2 regions of the Paenibacillus allorhizosphaerae genome follow, and region 1 is predicted to be linked to the other one. Evidence: a T-box and tRNA genes for the amino acid it is inferred to sense, from the RefSeq annotation. Region 1 holds a T-box; the other holds one or more tRNA genes.

The links. The T-box of region 1 lies ahead of pheS (phenylalanine--tRNA ligase subunit alpha). A T-box ahead of a tRNA ligase gene usually reads a tRNA of that ligase, here a tRNA-Phe.
Region 2: it encodes a tRNA-Phe, which carries the amino acid that the T-box ahead of pheS (phenylalanine--tRNA ligase subunit alpha) is inferred to sense. The anticodon was not compared.

The regions. Positions count from the first base shown of each region.
Region 1 is NZ_JBHSRV010000004.1:437,612-442,370, reverse strand. It holds gene ACFQI7_RS18385 (alpha-mannosidase) at 1-1,240, shown strand, start outside; gene ACFQI7_RS18380 (histidine phosphatase family protein) at 1,353-1,727, opposite strand; gene ACFQI7_RS18375 (histidine phosphatase family protein) at 1,720-2,043, opposite strand; T-box leader at 2,049-2,299, shown strand; gene pheS (phenylalanine--tRNA ligase subunit alpha) at 2,460-3,494, shown strand; gene pheT (phenylalanine--tRNA ligase subunit beta) at 3,692-4,759, shown strand, end outside.
Region 2 is NZ_JBHSRV010000010.1:96,381-101,139, forward strand. It holds gene ACFQI7_RS27765 (RtcB family protein) at 1-473, opposite strand, end outside; gene ACFQI7_RS27770 (ribonuclease H-like YkuK family protein) at 854-1,432, opposite strand; tRNA gene ACFQI7_RS27775 (tRNA-Ile) at 1,480-1,555, opposite strand; tRNA gene ACFQI7_RS27780 (tRNA-Pro) at 1,645-1,722, opposite strand; tRNA gene ACFQI7_RS27785 (tRNA-Leu) at 1,727-1,812, opposite strand; tRNA gene ACFQI7_RS27790 (tRNA-Lys) at 1,825-1,898, opposite strand; tRNA gene ACFQI7_RS27795 (tRNA-Gln) at 2,058-2,133, opposite strand; tRNA gene ACFQI7_RS27800 (tRNA-Ala) at 2,223-2,295, opposite strand; tRNA gene ACFQI7_RS27805 (tRNA-Asn) at 2,297-2,371, opposite strand; tRNA gene ACFQI7_RS27810 (tRNA-Ile) at 2,380-2,454, opposite strand; tRNA gene ACFQI7_RS27815 (tRNA-Pro) at 2,516-2,592, opposite strand; tRNA gene ACFQI7_RS27820 (tRNA-Tyr) at 2,594-2,679, opposite strand; tRNA gene ACFQI7_RS27825 (tRNA-Lys) at 2,685-2,760, opposite strand; tRNA gene ACFQI7_RS27830 (tRNA-Leu) at 2,894-2,982, opposite strand; tRNA gene ACFQI7_RS27835 (tRNA-Gln) at 2,984-3,058, opposite strand; tRNA gene ACFQI7_RS27840 (tRNA-His) at 3,069-3,140, opposite strand; tRNA gene ACFQI7_RS27845 (tRNA-Phe) at 3,143-3,218, opposite strand; tRNA gene ACFQI7_RS27850 (tRNA-Gly) at 3,221-3,294, opposite strand; tRNA gene ACFQI7_RS27855 (tRNA-Glu) at 3,299-3,375, opposite strand; tRNA gene ACFQI7_RS27860 (tRNA-Cys) at 3,386-3,459, opposite strand; tRNA gene ACFQI7_RS27865 (tRNA-Ser) at 3,463-3,553, opposite strand; gene ACFQI7_RS27870 (hypothetical protein) at 3,752-3,982, opposite strand; gene ACFQI7_RS27875 (hypothetical protein) at 4,600-4,759, opposite strand, start outside.

The sequences.
Region 1 (4,759 bases):
TTCCGTCTCCGGCGAGTTGGAGAAAGACGGGATATGGCTCGATGCCGACGGGCAGCCGCTTGCGGCGCAGCGTTTGGAGCACGATTGGCTGGTTCGCATGAATCGGGTGTCCCCGATGGGATATACATCCATTCGATTTCTTCCGGAAGCAGCATCGGGCCGTACCGAGCAGCCTGTATCCGCTCCATTTCAAACGTCGAATCACGGCATGGAAACTCCATTTTATGCCATCGAGTGGGAGACTTCCGGCCGCTTGACCCGGATTTACGATAAGGAGCATGCGCGAGAGGTTTTATCGGCCGGCGCATGCGGTAACGAATTGCAGGTGTTCGAGGATAAGCCGAAAGGACGCCATGAGGCATGGGACATCGATATTTTTTACACGGAAAAAATGCGCTCAATCACCGACCTGCAGCAGCTTGTCATCGAAGAAAACGGGCCGCTCCGCGCCGTCGTGCGGTTTGAGTGGAAGTACGGCAGCTCTGCGGTCGTGCAGCGGATGATCGTTTACTCGGGCAACCGGCGCATCGATTTTGATACGCGCGTCGACTGGCGTGAGCAGCGGAAGCTGCTGAAAGTCGCATTCCCTGTAGACATTCGCGCCACGGAAGCGACATACGACATCCAGTTCGGCAACGTCAAGCGTCCGACCCACTGGAACACGAGCTGGGACTATGCAAGATTCGAAACGGTTGGCCACCAGTGGGCGGATTTGTCGGAGCGAAACTATGGCGTCAGCCTGCTCAACGACTGCAAATACGGTTACGATGTGAAAGGAAACGTCATGCGCCTGTCATTGATCAAATCAGCCATGGTACCCGATCCGCGTGCGGATCAAGGGCTGCACGAATTTACGTATGCGCTGTATCCGCATGCCGGCGATTGGCACGAAGCCGGGACGGTGCAGGCCGCTTGGTCGCTGAATAATCCACTGACCGCCGCAGCAGGCGCCCCACAGCAGCCGTCCATGTCGCTGCTTCGTCTGTCGGAAACCGCGGCAGGCCACGTGATGATCGATGCTGTCAAAAAAGCGGAGGACCATGATGCCATCATCGTCCGCCTGCACGAGTTCGCAGGCAACCGCGGGGAAGTTCGGCTCACGAGCGATGCCGTCATCGCGGGTTGGCAGGAGACAGACCTGATGGAGCGGCCGATTGGAGAAGCGAATGATGGCGATGATGTCATATTTTTCATCAAACCCTATGAGATTAAGACGTTCTTAGTGTATATGGGGAAATGATCGATCAAACCGTTTTTCCAAGCAAGGCTCTGATCAAGTTAAATGGTGAATCCAAGTTTATCATTGAAGCTGTACTTATAGAGTTGTAATTTATGACAAACCCGGCCTACGTCTATACTATAGGGCGGGTTTTTGTCATCTCTACTCTCATGAATCTATTTACTGTAGAGTCACCCATAATGACGAATATCCCCATACAAAATAATGTCGGGCCGTCCGTCTCGAAGCACGACTTTGCATAAGCTGGCGGCCGCAAAAACGGAGGATTCCAAATATCCCGCAAGGGCCGGCCTTCAAAGTGAGCCATCAGCAGCTTTAAGGTGGCGCTATGTGTAGCAACCAATATCATCTTCCCTTGAGAGGTGTCAACAACATCGTTCAAACAAGCAAGCGCTCGCCGCTTGACATCATGGAAGCTCTCCCCGGTGCCGCCGTCGAACAAGTCGGGTTCATTCCAAAATCGTTCAAATCGCCCGGGCTCACTCACCTTTATTTCCTCCTGAATACAGCCTTCCCTGGCCCATATCGATTTCCTGTAGCTCATCACAAGCGATAATGTCGGCCGATTGAAGCCCGCGCACCAGTTCCGCCGTCTGTCGAGCGCTTCCGCTGGAGCTTGTGTAGATGACGTCGAAGTGCACGTCCCGCAGTGCTTCGCCGAGCCGTCCGGCTTGACTTACGCCTAATGGCGTAAGCGGTAAAATATTGATTCCGGCAAGCGTCCACAATGCTTTAGGCGGAAAACCCGATAAACCGCCCTTGCATCTGCCCTTGCGTTTGCATATAATACTTGTTAAATCCATAAAGCCAAAATGCTTTGACGGAGAAAAGTAAGCAGTGCTTCTTCACAGGGAGGGAACGCCGAAGATTGAGAGCGTCCCCGTAGAATCAGGCTGCCGAAGTTCGCTCCCGAGCAGTCCTTTGAAACCGGTAGCCGATAGCTGCGCGGCAAGTAGGAGGAACCGGTCGTTTACGAACCGTTATGTTGGAATGAAGTGAGAAGCGGACATTCCGTCCGTCTTCTAACAAGGGTGGTACCACGGCTTTTTCGTCCCTTACGTTGCAACTGCTACTCATGTGAAACAGAGTCAGTTGTCAACTACGTTGCAACTGTTACTCATGCGAAGCAGAGTCAGTTGACAGCAGATGGGATGAAGGGGCCTTTTTTGTGTTCGGCGAACCAAACGGCATAACGAATTTAAGGAGGGTGCATGAGACCATGAAGGAACGGTTGCTTGCTTTAAAAGAAGAGGCGCTGCAGGAGCTCGGGCAAGTAGAGAATCAGCAGCAGCTAAACGAATTCAGAATCAAGTATTTGGGTAAAAAGGGGCCGCTGACCGAAATTTTGCGCGGCATGGGCGCATTAAGCGCGGAAGAGCGTCCGGTGATCGGTCAGGTGGCCAACGACGTGCGCGCCGCGATCGAGGAAGTGCTCGAAGCGAAGCAGGCTGAGTATACGAAAGCGGAGACGAACGCTCGGCTCGCAGCGGAGACGATTGACGTAACGCTGCCCGGTCGCCCGGTTGGCCGCGGTGCGATTCATCCGATCAGCAAGGTGATCCAGGAGATTGAAGATATTTTCATCGGGATGGGCTACACGGTCGCCGAGGGTCCGGAGGTTGAGCAGGATTACTACAACTTCGAAGCGCTCAACTTGCCGAAAAACCATCCGGCGCGCGACATGCAGGACTCGTTCTACATTACGGACGAGATTTTGATGCGGACGCACACCTCCCCGGTGCAAGTGCGCACGATGGAAAAAATGAAAGGACATGTGCCGGTCAAAATCATTTGCCCGGGCCGCGTATACCGCCGCGATGACGACGATGCGACGCATTCCCACATGTTCACGCAGATTGAAGGGCTTGTCATCGACCGCGGCATTCGCATGAGCGACCTGAAAGGGACGCTGCTGCAGTTCGTGCAGGAGCTGTTCGGTAAGCAGACGCAAATTCGGATGCGTCCGAGCTTCTTCCCGTTCACCGAACCAAGCGCGGAGGTCGATGTAACCTGTGCAATGTGCAGCGGTCATGGCTGCCGGGTGTGCAAGCATACAGGGTGGCTTGAAATATTGGGTTCGGGCATGGTGCATCCACGTGTGCTGGAGATGGCCGGTTACGATCCGGAAGAATACAGCGGATTTGCATTCGGCCTTGGCGTGGAGCGGGTTGCGATGCTGAAATACGACATTGAAGACATTCGTCATTTCTATACGAACGATCTGCGGTTCTTGAAGCAGTTTGTTCATTTGTAAAGAAAACATCGAAGTCATTCAAGATGAGCGACCGCGATTCAAAGGCAAGTTTTCTTGTGATAAAGGAAGCGTTCGGCTCCGCTTGAAGGAAGATCGACTGTGATTAAATGAAGGTTTCTTGTGATAAAGAAAAGTGTCCGGCTAGGCCGTGGGTGTAAGCTTTCTTTATCGTTAAAAGAGAGGAGCGTGAAATAGCGATGAAAGTATCTTATCAATGGTTGTCGCAGTATGTGGACGTGAGCGGGTTTACGGCGTCGGAGTTGGCGGAGAAGCTCACTCGCAGCGGCATTGAAGTCGATTTCGTGGAAAACCGCAACAAAGGCGTAGAGAAGGTGGTCGTCGGTTTCGTCAAATCGCGCGAGAAGCATCCGGATGCCGACAAACTCAGTGTTTGTATTGTCGACGCGGGTCAAGGCGAAGATCTGCAAATCGTCTGCGGAGCGAAAAATGTGGCGGCTGGTCAAAAGGTGCCTGTGGCGCTCGTTGGCGCAAAGCTGCCGGACGGTCTCGTGATCAAGCGGGCGAAGCTGCGCGGCGTTGAATCGCAAGGCATGATCTGCTCGGCGAAGGAACTCGGCTTGAACGACAAACTGCTGCCGAAGGAAATACAGGAAGGCATTCTCGTCTTGCCGGAAAACACGACAGTCGGCGACAGCATTCTGGATGTGCTCGCCATCAATGACGAGGTCATGGAACTCGACCTGACACCGAACCGTTCGGACAGCTTGAGCATGCTGGGCGCAGCGTACGAAATCGGCGCGATTCTAGGGCGCGGCGTGAAGCAGCCGGAGCGCGAACAAGGCGAGAACGATACGGTAAAAGCAGCGGACCGCATTTCCGTCGAAATCAGTGCAAAGGAGCAGTGCTCCCACTATGCGGCCCGTCTGATCGAAGGCGTAAGCATCGGGCCGTCTCCGCTTTGGATGCAAAACCGCCTTATGGCGGCAGGCGTACGGCCGATCAACAATATCGTTGACATCACCAACTATGTGATGCTCGAGTACGGCCAGCCGCTTCATGCGTTTGACGCTGACCAGTTGACAAACGGGCATATCGACGTCCGGCTTGCCCGCGAAGGCGAGAAACTCGTGACGCTCGACGGAACGGAACGCACGCTCGAGCCTCATATGCTGCTCATTACCGATGGCGTCAAACCTGTAGCGCTTGCCGGCGTTATGGGCGGTTTGAACTCGGAGGTGACGGACGGTACGACGCGGATTTTGCTGGAGTCCGCCAAGTTTGACGGCGGAACGGTCCGCAAAACG
Region 2 (4,759 bases), on a different contig from region 1:
TCCACAAACAAATCGACAAAATGATTGCCGCTCCCCACCGTACCTAACTGGTCACGGGCCAATGCCTTCAACTTGTCGTGCTCCTGTTTGCCCACAGTTGCATAAACCGCCCAATCCGGATCGTCGAACAAATCATGATCGACCTTCTCGCTGTTTGCGCGCCCGATCCCGCACGAAACCTTACGGGCAATTTCATCCATCCAGCGGGAAATATGCGGAAGGGCATCTTCCATGCGGAGATTCGTTCTTACCGCTTTATTCCCGCAGGCGATATCGTAGCCCACTCCTGATGGTGAAATTTGCCCGTTATAGGCGATAACCCCTCCGATCGGCTGACTGTATCCTTTGTGATGATCAGCCATGAGCAGAGCCTGTACGACCCGCCCGGTTTCCGCACACCTCTTAGCCTGGGCAAGCGCCCCCTCATCAGGATTGCCCCAAACCCGAACTCCATCTATTGATTGATAAGCCATGATAAACATCTCCTCTTTATTGTCTTTCCAAATTTCCTGCAATGCCGCGCTTGACGACTTTCTAGTATTAGAATCGTTGATTACAGGGCAAACGTACATGGCAAAAGTATTACGACGTTCGAGAAATTTTTCCATTCTGCTGCTAAACTTATGAAAGCTAACTTTCTTTGATTCTCATTATCAGAGATATCCTTTGGCACGAATATAAGTGGCAGCGTGACAGGTAACAAAAAATTGCGGTTCTGATAAGTTTAGTAGCCAAAAGCACCGTCGCCGTGCTCCATTCATGCTACCGCACTCATAGCTCATAAGTTCTGCTTTCCTGCCGCCCTGCCGATGATCGGAAGGATCTTCCTCCCTCCAGAATCTGTTAGATAACGCTAAGTAGAAGCAACTCGTAAACGATAAGGTCTTTTCGTCTCGCGGTCAGCGATACTCACCATTACCGATTCAGGCTTAACCCTTGCGATCAAACCCATTGCCTCAATTCGACCAACCATTTCAGCAACGTAAGCTGCCGTCTTATTTTTCGTACCCGCACCACCATCGATATCCACCATGAACCGAATATCAGCTCCTTGGTCGAGATAAGGCAGAATGATGCTTTCGAGACGATCGCGTTCGGCAAAACCGAACAGTGCGGCAATCTCCTGTGAAAAGGTCGTTTCCAGTGACAATTTTTCGTGAACAGAGCGAATTTCCCGCGGTAAAATAATTTGCCGGCTGCATAGCCAGGCCCCACGTCCGACGCGGTATGCCACTACATAAGTAACTGCTTTCGTATGCCCAGAATGGGTCTGGGAATCGGTCGTAACCACGAGATCATAAACCGCCCTTGGGTCGCTCTCGATGAAACGTGAAATCCTGTCCATGACGTCGCGAAACTCAAGGTTCTGTTCAGTCCTATTGCGGAATGTCGTTTCATGAATCAATGGGAATTGTCGTATTTTTGTCTTCATGGGGTTCACCTGTAACGCAAGGTTGGCTTCTTCCTTTCATTGTAAATTGGTATGCCCTGATGGACTCGGACCATCATATGGCCGGTTATGAGCCGGACTGCTTCGCCATTAAACTAAAGGCGCTGAAATGGGAATAAGGAGACTCGAACTCCCACGGTCTTTGAATCCGCAGCTCCTCAAGCACTACGTCTGCCATTCCGTCATATCTCATATGGTCGGGAAGACATGATTTGAACATGCGGCCCCCTGCTCCCAAGGCAGGTGCTCTGACCAAACTGAGCTACTTCCCGATATTGGTGCGCCCCGAGGGATTCGAACCCTCAGTGTCTTTCGACCACGAATTTTAAGCTCGCTACGTCTGCCATTTCCGTCAGAGGCGCAAAGAAGAAATATGGGCCCGGCAGGACTCGAACCTACACTCTCGCCGATTAAGAGTCGGGTGTTTTACCAGTTAAACTACAAGCCCACGCACCCGTCCATTTTATCGATGTCGGCTCTCAAACGGAGCCGATCGATCCGAACCGTCGTTCGTGCTTCAACGGACGGAAAAGCTAATTTTCGGAACCTTCGGCAGCGAACCGAACCATTCGACTTGCGAACGAATGTACTTCCTCAAGCGTCCCGATGGCAGGGGCATCCGGATTCGAACCGGAGATGCGGGAGTCAAAGTCCCGTGAATTTGACCGCTATTCTATACCCCGAGATGGCAGGGGGCGTGGGCATCGAACCCACCACAGTCTGTTTTGGAGGCAGACTCGCCGGCCAAGGAACATGGACCCCTACATTTAGGTGGAATCGAGAGGAATCGAACCTCCGACCTACTGCTTGCACAGCAGCTGCTCTTCCAACTGAGCTACGACCCCATGGCAGGGATAGCAGGACTCGAACCTGCATGTCACGCATTAACAGTGCGCTGCCTTACCGATTGGCTATATCCCTAAATATGATGCTGTCGAGTGGACTTGAACCACTGGCCTCCCGGTTATCAGCCGGACGCTCTAACCTTTCTGAGCTACGACAGCATATGGCGGCCCCAAGGGGATTTGAGCCCCTGACGACCTCTGCGCTGACAACGCTCGTTTATGGTCGGGATGACCGGATTTGAACCGATGGCCTCTAGTACCCGAAACTAGCGTTCTACCAAGCTGAACTACATCCCGTTGGTGGGAGGAGACGGGTTTGAACCGCCGAACCCCGAAGGGAGCTGATTTACAGTCAGCTGCGTTTGACCTCTTCGCTATCCTCCCAAGTTTGGTGCCGGCGAAAGGGTTCGAACCTTCAACCTACTGATTAAAAGTCAGTTGCTCTACCGATTGAGCTACGCCAGCATGTGGTCACGGTAAATCCTTGCTAGGAGCGGGTTAGACTCCCACCGATTTTTTACAGCTCGTGTTTCGTTCAACCACCATCAACCCATCTAATGGTCAACTCACACTTTGCGAACCGATCGATATGTACTTTTGGTGCGGCCAGTGGGACTTGAACCCACAAGTGAGCTTTCGCTGCACGAGCGTCTGAGGCCCGCATGTCTGCCATTCCATCACAGCCGCATGGCTGCCCCTCCAGGGCTCGAACCTGGGATCGCGGCTTCAAAGACCGCTGCCTTACCAACTTGGCTAAGAGGCAATATTTTAAGGGAGACCAACCGGAATCGAACCGGCGATAACGGGGCCACAACCCGTCGCGTTGGCCATTTCGCCATGATCTCCATGGTGGTCCGGGCTGGAATCGAACCAGCGGCGCATGGCTTTTCAGGCCATCGCTCTACCAACTGAGCTACCGAACCATTGGAGCGGAATACGGGAATCGAACCCATTCTTAATGCTTGGAAGGCACCCGTTCTACCGTTAAACTAATTCCACGTGTTGGTGACGCATGGGGGATTCGAACCCACCGAATGCACGAGTGAAAGTCGTGTGGCTTACCCGCTTGCCTAATGCGCCAAATCTTTGAAGGACCGAGCAGGAATCGAACCTGCGATTGACGATTTTGCAGATCGCCGCGTTAGCCAACTTCGCCATCGGTCCATATGGAGGAGAGAAAGGGATTCGAACCCTTGGAGTCCGCTAACCTCTTTCGTTTTCAAGACGAATACAATAAACCGGACTCTGCCACCTCTTCACGAGAGGAACATATGTTCTTTTTTGTGTATAGAAAAAGCTACTCGCCCCGCCGTGGTACCATTTGAGTCGTTTATCGGAGAACCTCGCCCGAAAGAAGACAAACACAAATGGACCACTTGCTTGAGTGCAAGTAGCCTTATACGTACAAAATCTATGGATCAACGGATTCAGATTCAGAACGGTCCGCGATTCAAGATCACGTTAGCACCGTTCCTCCTCTTTTAAGGATCGAACGGCCCAAACGTGGCACGTAAAAGCTACGATTGATCGGATGGATATAGGCTTTAAGGAAGCTCAAAAATTGCCCATTAATGCCATGTTCGCGCCAAAAATCGGCATACTCATGATTGATCGTAATCTCTTGATAGCCAAATGGCTGCTGCTGATAAGACTGCTTACATGGATTCATAAATAACGGCTTTCTCATGGCCTATCCCTTCCTTTCTTCGTGGATTTCGCGCCAAATACTTTCATGCGTTATTACTTTAATGTTTTACCGCTTTACTGATGTGATAATACCATGGGTTATTTTTACTGTCAACCCTTTTTTTTATTTTATTTCATCATTTATCCAAATTCCCGTGAAAGAAAAAAGACCGCTAATATTCCAGCGGTCTTTTCATATCCGGACAAAAACGTCAAAAATGACGCTATTTTGCCTACAGTTCCTCCCTTTCGTTAGGGGGATAGGGATATCGAAAAAAGGCCGCGTGGCGAGGTATGAGGCTTTTGGGAATTAAGAAATAAATGGTCGCCTTCCGATAGGCTCCACTGCTGAATGCACTCATATCCAAATGGATATATGGCCGTTTTCATCCTCGCTCACGCTCCTTTCCATGCACCTAAATTTTCCTCATCATAAATCAATTACAACTTTAATGTCAAGTGGATTTTCATCATAGATAAGCATGCCGGGATGTTTTACCTCAACCAAATTATCCAGTCATTTTCTAAAATTTACTTCGCAGAACCTGTATTCTGCGAAGTAAATTTGTTGTTTAAACTAAGATCATTTGTTTTGAACACCTCCTAAGACCCTCCTCCTTAATTCTGTAATTTCATGCGTATTACAGATCGACGGAATTCAGTAAAGTCTTTGAGTATGTGATCAAGTCTTCTTTTATAGAAAGATGCAACAGTAGAATTTTCAGCAAAGTGAATCTCATCAATAAGATCGTCTAAATCTTCCTTCAGTACAATGAAA